Regions from separate parts of the Niveispirillum sp. FG148 genome, predicted to be linked through region 2. Evidence: riboswitches for the same ligand, from Rfam matches in the RefSeq annotation. Region 2 holds a riboswitch; each other region holds the start of a gene.
What was found. A riboswitch is a leader RNA that binds a small molecule or an ion and turns the genes downstream of it on or off. The one in region 2 is predicted to bind thiamine pyrophosphate.
Positions count from the first base shown of each region.

Region 1: another riboswitch for thiamine pyrophosphate. It lies ahead of thiO (glycine oxidase ThiO); the one in region 2 lies ahead of thiC (phosphomethylpyrimidine synthase ThiC).
Region 3: another riboswitch for thiamine pyrophosphate. It lies ahead of ACODTW_RS13580 (ABC transporter ATP-binding protein); the one in region 2 lies ahead of thiC (phosphomethylpyrimidine synthase ThiC).

Region 1 is NZ_JBMDKJ010000006.1:62,979-66,217, reverse strand. It holds gene ACODTW_RS08545 (thiazole synthase) at 1-50, opposite strand, end outside; gene thiS (sulfur carrier protein ThiS) at 54-254, opposite strand; gene thiO (glycine oxidase ThiO) at 267-1,415, opposite strand; TPP riboswitch at 1,409-1,509, opposite strand; gene def (peptide deformylase) at 1,673-2,179, shown strand; gene fmt (methionyl-tRNA formyltransferase) at 2,228-3,148, shown strand; gene ACODTW_RS08520 (thiamine phosphate synthase) at 3,148-3,239, shown strand, end outside.
Region 2 is NZ_JBMDKJ010000037.1:289-3,527, reverse strand. It holds gene ACODTW_RS24990 (ankyrin repeat domain-containing protein) at 1-1,346, opposite strand, end outside; TPP riboswitch at 1,456-1,584, shown strand; gene thiC (phosphomethylpyrimidine synthase ThiC) at 1,651-3,239, shown strand, end outside.
Region 3 is NZ_JBMDKJ010000011.1:43,759-46,997, reverse strand. It holds gene ACODTW_RS13585 (ABC transporter permease) at 1-660, opposite strand, end outside; gene ACODTW_RS13580 (ABC transporter ATP-binding protein) at 657-1,433, opposite strand; TPP riboswitch at 1,426-1,530, opposite strand; gene ACODTW_RS13575 (nuclear transport factor 2 family protein) at 1,688-2,167, shown strand; gene ACODTW_RS13570 (acetoin utilization protein AcuC) at 2,217-3,239, shown strand, end outside.

The sequences.
Region 1 (3,239 bases), on a different contig from region 2:
AACAGACGCGACTGGAAGCTTTTGCCCGCGATCTTCAACGGATCGGTCATCTCTCAACCACCCTGCAAAACCTTGACGATTTCCACCCGGTCACCGGGGGAAAGGATTGTATCGGCCCAGCGTCCGCGCGGCACGACGCTGTCATTCACGGCCACGGCAATGCCGCGCGCACCCGGATCAATGCCGTCCGCCGCCATGACGGCGGTCAGGGCGTAATCGTCCGGTTCCCGGTTCTTGCCATTCAGGATGATCATCGGCTTGTTCCCTTACGCCGCCTGGGCCGCCGCGAAACGGTCGGCCCCGAAGGCGCGGATGGACGGATCAACACGGCCCGTCAGGATCAGGGAAGATATGGTATCGGCCGTGATCGGGGCCAGCAGGATACCGTTGCGATGGTGGCCCGTGGCCAGCACCAGCCCGTCCAGGCCCGGCGCCAGGCCCAGGATGGGGGCGTCGTCACGGCAGCCAGGGCGGAAGCCCGTCCACATCTCCTTAATGGGCAGTTCCTCCACCCCCGGCAGGGTGCGCCAGGCGGCATCCAGCAGGGCCAGCACGCCGCCCCCCGTCAGCCGGTCGTCGAACCCCTTCTCCTCCGTCGTGGCACCCAGGATCAGGGTGCCATCGGCACGCGGCACCAGATAGATCTTGGGGCCCCAGACGACGCTGGTCAGCAGCGGGTGGGCCGGGTCCATGGACAGCGACATCATCTGGCCCTTCACGGGTCGCACGGGCGGCGGGCTGACCTGTCCCGCAATCTGCCGCGACCAGGCGCCGGCCGCCAGCACCACGATATCGGCCGGCACGCGGCGCTCACCCAGCAGCACACCCGTCACCCGGCCGGCCTGCACATCCAGGCCCGTCACCTCCGCCCCCTCATACAGCCGGGCGCCGGTCTTCTCCAGCGCCACGCGAAGGGCGGCGCAGGTCAGGCGGTTATCCACCTGCCCATCCTTGGGGCTGAACACGCCAGCGGCCGTGCGCGGGTTCAGGAACGGTTCCTTTTCCTTGGCCTGCGCCCCCGTCAGCCAGGTCAGGTCCAGGCCCAGTCCGCGCTGGAATTCGTAATTGGACCGCAGCAGCTCAACCTCGTCCCGCGTGCTGGCAACGACCAGGGTGCCGTCATTGCGCAGGCCCACGGGCAGGCCCGTCAGTGCCTGCAGCTCCGCCGCGAAACCGGGCCAGCGCGCCTGACTGTCCAGGCAGAGCGGCAGCAAGGGCTGTTCCCCCGGCTCTGCCTCCACGCCCGCGGCCAGCATGCCGGCGGCGGCGCGACTGGCAGCCTGGCCCGCCTTGTCGCGTTCGAAGATGTCGACCTGCGCGCCGGCCTGGGCCAGACGCCAGCCGATGCCCATGCCGATGATGCCCCCGCCGATGATGGCGACGCGCGGCTTGTCCACAGGTTTATATGACTTCATTTCCGCCTTCTCCCTTCGCCGGCATGATCCGGATCAGGTTCTATGGGTGTGATCTCAGCCGCCGTCGGTATGACAGCGGCACCCCAGGGTCCATGCGTTATGTCATGGCCCTGTCATGGACGCAATGCAAGGGCTGGATGGCGGGCATGGGCGGCCCCACCCTGTTCGCGCTTGACCCCAAGGCTTTCCGGGCATATTTGCGGCAGAGAGGGATATATTGTCCCACCCCCTTACGCTTTACGCCGGACGAAGGCCCCATGTCGCTGCTGCCCATCATCACCATCCCCGACACCCGGCTGAAGGCCAAGTGCAAGCCGCTCGACAATGTCGACGGGCGCGTGGTCCAGTTGATGGATGACATGCTGGACACGATGTACAAGGCGCCGGGCATTGGTCTGGCCGCGCCGCAGATCGGGTTGCTGGAACGGCTGATCGTGGTCGATGTCAACGACCACAAGACGGAAAAGCCCAACCCGCTGGCCATGGTCAACCCGGAACTGCTGTGGACATCGGACGAACTGGCCGTGACCCAGGAAGGCTGCCTGTCCATCCCGGAAATCTATGCCGAGGTGACGCGGCCCAAGATGGTGCGCGTGCGCTATGTCGACCGCGCCGGCGAAGTGCAGGAGATGGATGCCGACGGCCTGCTGGCCACCTGCATCCAGCACGAGATCGACCATCTGAACGGCGTGCTGTTCATCGACCATCTGTCGTCGCTGAAGCGCAACATGATCCTGCGCAAGTACAACAAGGCGCGGAAGTAACGGGCGGCCGCCCGTTATCAGGGACATACCGGACCAAAGAGGCTCCCCATGCGTCTTGCCTTCATGGGCACGCCCGACTTTTCCGTCGCCATCCTGGATGCGCTGGTCGATGCCGGGCATGAACTGGTGTGCGTCTACAGCCAGCCGCCCCGCCCCGCCGGCCGCGGCCAGCAATTGCAGGCCAGCCCCGTGCATCGCCGGGCAGACGCCCTGGGCATCCAAGTGCGCACGCCCAAAAGCCTGCGCAAGCCCGAGGAACAGGCGGCGTTCGCGGCCCTGGACTTGGATTGCGCCATCGTCGCGGCCTATGGTCTGATCCTGCCGCAAGCCATTCTGGACGCGCCGCGCCTGGGCTGCGTCAATGTCCATGCCAGCCTGCTGCCGCGCTGGCGCGGGGCCGCCCCCATCCAGCGTGCCATCCTGGCCGGCGATGCCGAAACCGGCGTGACAATCATGCAGATGGATGCCGGGCTGGACACGGGCGCCATGCTGCTGACCGAAGCGCTGCCCATCACGGCGCAGATGAACGCCGCCCAGTTGCACGACGCCCTGGCCGAAATGGGCGCCCGCCTGATGGTGGCAGCTCTGCCCGGCCTCAATGACGGCAGCCTGACGCCCGTGCCGCAGCCCGAGGCAGGCGTAACCTATGCCGCCAAACTGTCCAAGGATGAAGGCCGCCTGGACCTGACGCGCCCAGCCGTGGAACTGGACCGGCAGGTGCGCGGCCTGACGCCCTGGCCCGGCACCTGGATCGATCTGGCCAGCGGGGAAAAGCTGAAGGTGCTGGCAGCCGAAGCCGTGGCCGGGTCGGGCGCACCGGGCACCCTGATCGATGCCGGGCCGACCCTGGCCTGTGGTGAAGGTGCCCTGCGTCTGATCCGGGTGCAGCGGCCGGGCAAGGGCCCCGTCGACGGGGCCGCCTTCCTGCGTGGCTTCCCCCATGCCCTTGGGCAGAAGCTGACGGCCTGATGCGCCGCCCCCTGCCCCATCCGCCGCTGCTGTTGATCACCGACAGGCACCAGGCCGGGGGCGATCTGGTTTCGGCGGTGGCGGCCTGTGT
Region 2 (3,239 bases):
AGATAGTCCAGGGGCGTCACCCCTTCATCATCCTTGACGGTCGGATCGGCCCCGGCCTTCAGCAAGGCCTCGATGACGGCCAGTCCGGCATTGGCGGCGGCGTAATGCAGGGCCGTGCGCTTCCCGTGCTTGGGGAGGGTGAATTCATCGGTCACATCCGTCGCAGCCCTGACGTCAGCACCATGGGCCAGCAGCCAGGCCACAGCCTCTGCCTGGTCCGCTTGGGAAGCCGCCATCAGCGGCGTCTTGCCGAAGCCGTTACGAACGTCCACGCCGTCGATCGCCACGGTATCGGCCAGCAATTCCGGCCGCAGGGCTGCCGACAGATGCGACAGCGGGTCGATGCCAGCGGTAACCGCGCAACGGCTGAAGGCATCCTTGCCATCGCCCCGCCGGACAATGGCGGCACGCACCGTGTCCAGAGGCGCGCCATCGACCAGCAGGGTGCGGGCATGGTCGGCCGGCGGCGGTCCGCCCCCGCAATCGGCGCCCCAGGCCAGCGCGAACAGGGCGTTGCGTGCCCTTTCGCCGGCCCTGTCACCCTGCAAGGGGCGATAGAAATCGGTCAGCGCGAGAAGGGCCGCCTGATAGACGGGCAGGATGCGCGACAGGGCAACCCGGTTGCCGACCGACAGATAGGACCAGGTCTGATAGGGCAGCAGCCCTTGCCTGGGGGCTGGCGGCAATTGTGACGGGTCCAGCCTTGCCTGTTCCAGGATGGCAGCCTGCTGTCCTGCCAGGGCATAGCGCAGGCTGCCCCCATGGTTGGCCAGGAAGCCGCCGTCCGCCAGGGTGGCAGCGCGGATGAAATCCTGCACTTGCCCGTCGGGGAACCCCTCCACATGGCCGCGCCCCCAGTCGCAGCCCGATCGCGGCAGAAAATTGTCCCGGTTGCTGCCGAACTGCGGTTCCGTCGCGGCCAGCAGACCCGGCCGCCGCCGCAATACATCGCAGGGAATGGCATAGAAGGCCGATTGCGTCTGCACCACCCCGGCACTGGACAGCAGCCGCAGCAGCGCCACCAGACTGTCGTCCGTGCCGTCATAGGTAGCGGGGGCGCCCAGCACCTGTTCCAGATAGGGATCGTTCTGACCGGTCAGCGCCGCGGTCAGGTCATGCACCAGCCGGTCGATCTCCGCCTTCGCGTCGGGTCGGAAGGCATGCAGGAACAGCAGCCGGTCCAGGCTGATCAGCGGCGTGGACGGGTTGCGGGTGGCGGCATCGGCGGCAGCCGGGTCGCGGCCCATCCGGGCAATCGCCTGTTCATACCCCTCATCGGCGGCGACCGGCATCGTGATCAGCAGCAAGCCGGCGGCCAGCATGGCCAGGGTGCGGCGCAGGGTCATCTGAAACGGTTCTCCGTTGGGTATCCGCGGTGCAGCCTATCAGCACGCCAACCGTGCGGATACCGAAACACCCGCCCTTGACACCTTGCCTGTTTCTCCCGCAGTTTCCATCCCGTCCAAGGGGAACCCCGGCAAGGGGCTGAGACACCGCATGGACCGCCAATGGGCGGCACCGGCGCGGGAACCCTTCGAACCTGATCCGGGTCGTACCGGCGTAGGGATGGAAGCATAGGGCCCCGTTTGCCCCCGATGTGCCGCCGCACCTTCGTGCCAAGCCCGGATCTCCATTCAACGGGAGGTCCAGATGCCAGATACCACCATTACCGATCCTGAGTTCCGCGTCACCACCGGCCCGCTGCCCGCCAGCCGCAAGGTGCATGTGGCGGGGGAGCGGTTCCCCGATATCCGCGTCGCCATGCGCGAGATCGACCTGTCGCCCAGCGCCAACGAGGCGCCGGTGCGTGTCTATGACCCGTCCGGCCCCTATACCGATCCCGCCGTGCGCACGGATATCCGCCAGGGCTTGGCCGAGTTGCGCCGGTCCTGGGTGGAAGCGCGCGGCGATGTGGAGACCTATGACGGCCGCAGCGTGAAGCCGGAGGATAATGGGCTGCGCGAAGGCCAGGAAAGCCCCGTGCCCCTGTTCAACCGCGCCGGCCGCCGCCCCTTACGCGCCAAGGTCGGGGCAAACGTGTCCCAGCTTCACTATGCCCGCAAAGGCATCATCACGCCGGAGATGGAATATGTCGCCATCCGCGAGAATCTGGGCCGGCAGCGCCGGGCCGAACAGGCGGCGCGTGACGGGGAGGATTTCGGGGCATCCATCCCCGATTACGTGACGCCGGAATTCGTGCGGGACGAGATTGCGCGCGGCCGCGCCATCATCCCCAACAATATCAACCACCCGGAAACCGAACCGATGATCATCGGCCGGAACTTCCTGGTGAAGATCAACGCCAATATCGGCAATTCCGCCGTCACCTCCTCGGTCGCGGACGAGGTGGACAAGCTGGTCTGGGCCATCCGCTGGGGGGCCGACACGGTCATGGACCTGTCCACGGGCCGCAATATCCACACCATCCGGGAATGGATCATCCGCAATTCCCCCGTCCCCATCGGCACCGTCCCTATCTATCAGGCGCTGGAAAAGGTGGATGGCAAGGCGCAGGACCTGACCTGGGAGATTTTCCGCGACACCCTGATCGAACAGGCTGAACAGGGGGTGGATTATTTCACCATCCATGCCGGCGTGCGGCTGGCCCATATCCCGCTGACGGCAAAAAGGGTGACGGGGATCGTCAGCCGGGGTGGGTCCATCATGGCCAAATGGTGCCTGGCCCATCACCAGGAGAACTTCCTCTACACCCACTTCGATGAAATCTGCGAGATCATGAAGGCGTACGATATCGCCTTCTCCCTGGGCGACGGGCTGCGCCCCGGCAGCATTGCCGACGCCAATGACGCCGCCCAGTTCGCGGAGCTGGAGACGCTGGGGGAACTGACCCATATCGCCTGGAAGCATGACGTGCAGGTGATGATCGAAGGGCCGGGCCATGTGCCCATGCACAAGATCAAGGCCAACATGGACAAGCAGCTGAAGGTCTGCGGCGAGGCGCCCTTCTATACGCTGGGGCCGCTGACCACCGATATCGCGCCGGGGTACGACCACATCACCAGCGGTATCGGGGCGGCCATGATCGGCTGGTTCGGCACCTCCATGCTCTGCTACGTCACGCCCAAGGAGCATCTGGGCCTGCCCGACCGCGACGATGTGAAGGTGGGCGTCATCACCTATAAGCTGGCCGCCCATGCCGCCGATCTGGCCAAGGGCCATCCGGGGGCGCAGGAACGCGACGACGCGCTGTCGCGCGCGCGGTTCGAATTCCGCTGGCG
Region 3 (3,239 bases), on a different contig from region 2:
CAGGGCGGCAAAGGTCAGGTCCGTCTGCACACGCGCCGTGGCATGCAGCATCAGATAGCCCAGCCCCGCCGAGGCGCCGACCCATTCACCGACGACGGCGCCGATGGGGGCGACGGCGGCGGCCATGCGCAGGCCGGAGCCGAAGGCGGGCAGGGCGGCCGGCAGCCGGATATGGCGCAGCACGGTCCAGGGGCTGGCCCCCATGGTGCGGGCCAGATCCAGCCAGCCGGGATCGGTGCGGCGCAGCCCGTCATAGAAGCTGGCCGTGACGGGGAAGAAAATGATCAGGGTGGCCATCGCCACCTTGGAGGCCAGCCCATAGCCCAGCCACAGCACCAGCAGCGGCGCGATGGCGAAGACGGGCACGGCCTGGCTGGCCAGCAGCAATGGCAGCAGCCAGCGGCGGGCGGCGGCGGATGCCGTCAGCGCCAGGGCCGCCAGCCCGCCCGACAGCGTGCCCAGCACCAGCCCCAGGATGATCTCCAGCGCCGTATATCCGGCATGCTGGGCCAGCAGCGCACGGTCCGACCACAGGCGGGCCGCAACCCGGTCCGGGCCCGGCAATATATAATGTGGCAGGTCGGCCAGATGCACCAGCAGGCCCCAGGCCAGCAGCAGCCCGGCCAGCGTGATAATCCCGCGCAGCAGGCGACCGGTCATGGCGCGTCCTCCGCTTCATCGCCACGCAAACGGGCCAGCAATTGGCCCTGCAGGGATAGCAGTTCGGGGTCGTCCGGCGGGCGCGGCACGGGGCCGGGGGGCAGAATGGGATCGGACAGAGCGGCTGGATGACCGGACAGGACCAGCACCTGATGGCCCAGGCGCAGCGCCTCCATCGGGTCATGGGTGACCATCAGAACCGTCCGGCCGGCCAGCAGTCCGGCCGCCAGATCCTGAAGCCGCAGCCGCGTGATGGCGTCCAGGGCAGAGAAGGGCTCGTCCATCAGCACGACGGGCCGATCCTCGAACAGGGTACGGGCCAGCGCCACACGTTGGCGCATGCCGCCCGACAGGGCGTCTGGCCGGCTGCCGGCGCGGTCGGCCAGACCAACGGCTTCCAGCAAGGACAGGGCGCGGTCACGGTCATCATGGTCAGCCCGGCCCCCACGCAACCTTACCCCCAACAGGATGTTATCCAGTGCCGTGGCCCAGGGCAGCAGCAGATCCTGTTGTCCCATCCAAGCGATGCGTCCGGCCACGGGCTGGGCATCATCGGCTGAAACGGCCCCGTCGCTCTTGGCCAGGCCGGCGATCAGGCGCAGCAGGCTGGTCTTGCCCACCCCGCTGGGCCCCAGCAGGCAGGTGGTACGCCCGGCGGGCACCGTCAGCGACAGGTCACGGAATACCACGCGGCCCCCGAACGACAGCGCGGCATCTTTCAAATGGATGGCGGGCGGTGGCGGGGTCGCGACGGGCCCCGGCGAATTGCGCATTGGTCACTGTCCCTACGCCGGTATCAGCCGGATCAGGTTCCAGGGGTCGTTCCGTCCGGAACCTCTCAGCCGACCATCGGCTCCCCCCAGTGAGATGCGCTGGTTATGACAAACCTGTGACCCCGCCGCAAGCGCATTGGTACCGGGCACGTTGCTGCCGTTGGACCTTGGCTTCCCTGTCGGTCCATTATCCAATCGGATATTGGATCGACATGGAGGATGCTATGCGCTGGTTGACGGGAGCATTCGCGGCCTTGTTGCTTGCCACAAGTTCTGTCGGCAGCGCCAATGCTGCGACCCTGCCGGAGGGGCCGGCGTTACGTCAGACCATGGAAAAGGTCGATGCGGACTTCTTCGAACTGTTTTTCGAAGGCTGCGACCCCGCCCGCGCGGCAACCCTGCTGACACCCGATTTCGAGATGTATCACGACAAGGAAGGGGAGGTGGCCCGGTCGGCCGCCAGCTTCATCGCCTTGTACAAGAAGAATTGCGAAGCCCGTCAGGCTCCCGATGCCTGGCGGTCGCGGCGCGAGCTGGTGCCGGGAACCATGACCCTGCACCCCATCGCCGGCATCGGCGTTCTGGAACAGGGTGAGCATGTCTTTTATGAACGCAAGGGCAACGGGCCGGAAAAGCTGGTGGGCAGGGCCCGGTTCACCCAGTTCTGGCGGCTGGATGCCGATGGGTGGAAGCTGGCCCGCGTCTTCTCTTATGATCATGAGGCGGTGAAATAGGCGGCGGGCAGGCTTGCCGCCCAGGTGACGCCTGCCTAGATTGCCGCTTATGCACGATCTCGCCCTGCCGACCGTCTGCGCCCTGGAACGCCCGCTTTACCTGGGGGGCGAGATTTATCGCCATTCCAGCTATGGGCCCAAACATCCCCTGTCGATCCCGCGGGTCAGCGTCGCCACTGATCTGATCCGGGCCATGGGCTGGCTGGCCGACGACCGGTATCGCGACAGCCCGCAGGCCAGCGAGGAGCAACTGGCCCGGTTCCATGACCGGGCCTATATCGCGGCTGTGGCGCGGGCGGAGCGGGACCAGCGGGTCGATCTGGCAACGGCGCAGACCTATGGCCTGGGCAAGCTGGAAAATCCCATCTTTCCGGAAATGTACCGCCGGCCGGCGGTGGCGGCCGGTGCGGCCATCCTGGCGGCCGAACTGGTGCGCGATGGCGGGGTGGTGCATTCACCGGCCAGCGGCACCCACCATGCCCGACCGACGCGGGCCAGCGGCTTCTGCTTCTTCAATGCGCCCGTTCTGGGGTTGATGGCGCTGCTGGACCAGGGGCTGGACCGCATCCTTTATATTGATCTGGATGCCCATCACGGCGATGGCGTCCAGGATGCCTTTCATGATGATGAGCGGGTGCTGACCGTTTCAATCCACGAGGAAGGGCGCTGGCCCCATACCGGCCTGCTGCACGATCGCGCCGGCGGCATGGCCCGCAACCTGCCCATGCCCGCCGGCCTGAATGACAGCGAGTTCCGCCATCTGGTGGAAGAGGCGATCATTCCCCTGACGGTGGCTTTCCGGCCTCAGGCCATGATGATCCAGACAGGCGCCGACGCCCTGGCCGACGATCCCCTGTCGCGCCTGTCCCTGTCCAATCGGGCGCTGTGGCGGGCCGTGGCCGATCTGGTGGGGCTGGCGCCGCGTACCATTGTCGTGGGCGGGGGCGGCTATAACCCCTGGTCGGTGGGACGGGCATGGGCCGGTATCTGGGCCGTGCTGAACGGTATGGATCCGGTGCAGGCCGACCTGACGGTGGAGGCGCGACAGGTGCTGCGCGCGCTGACCTGGAAC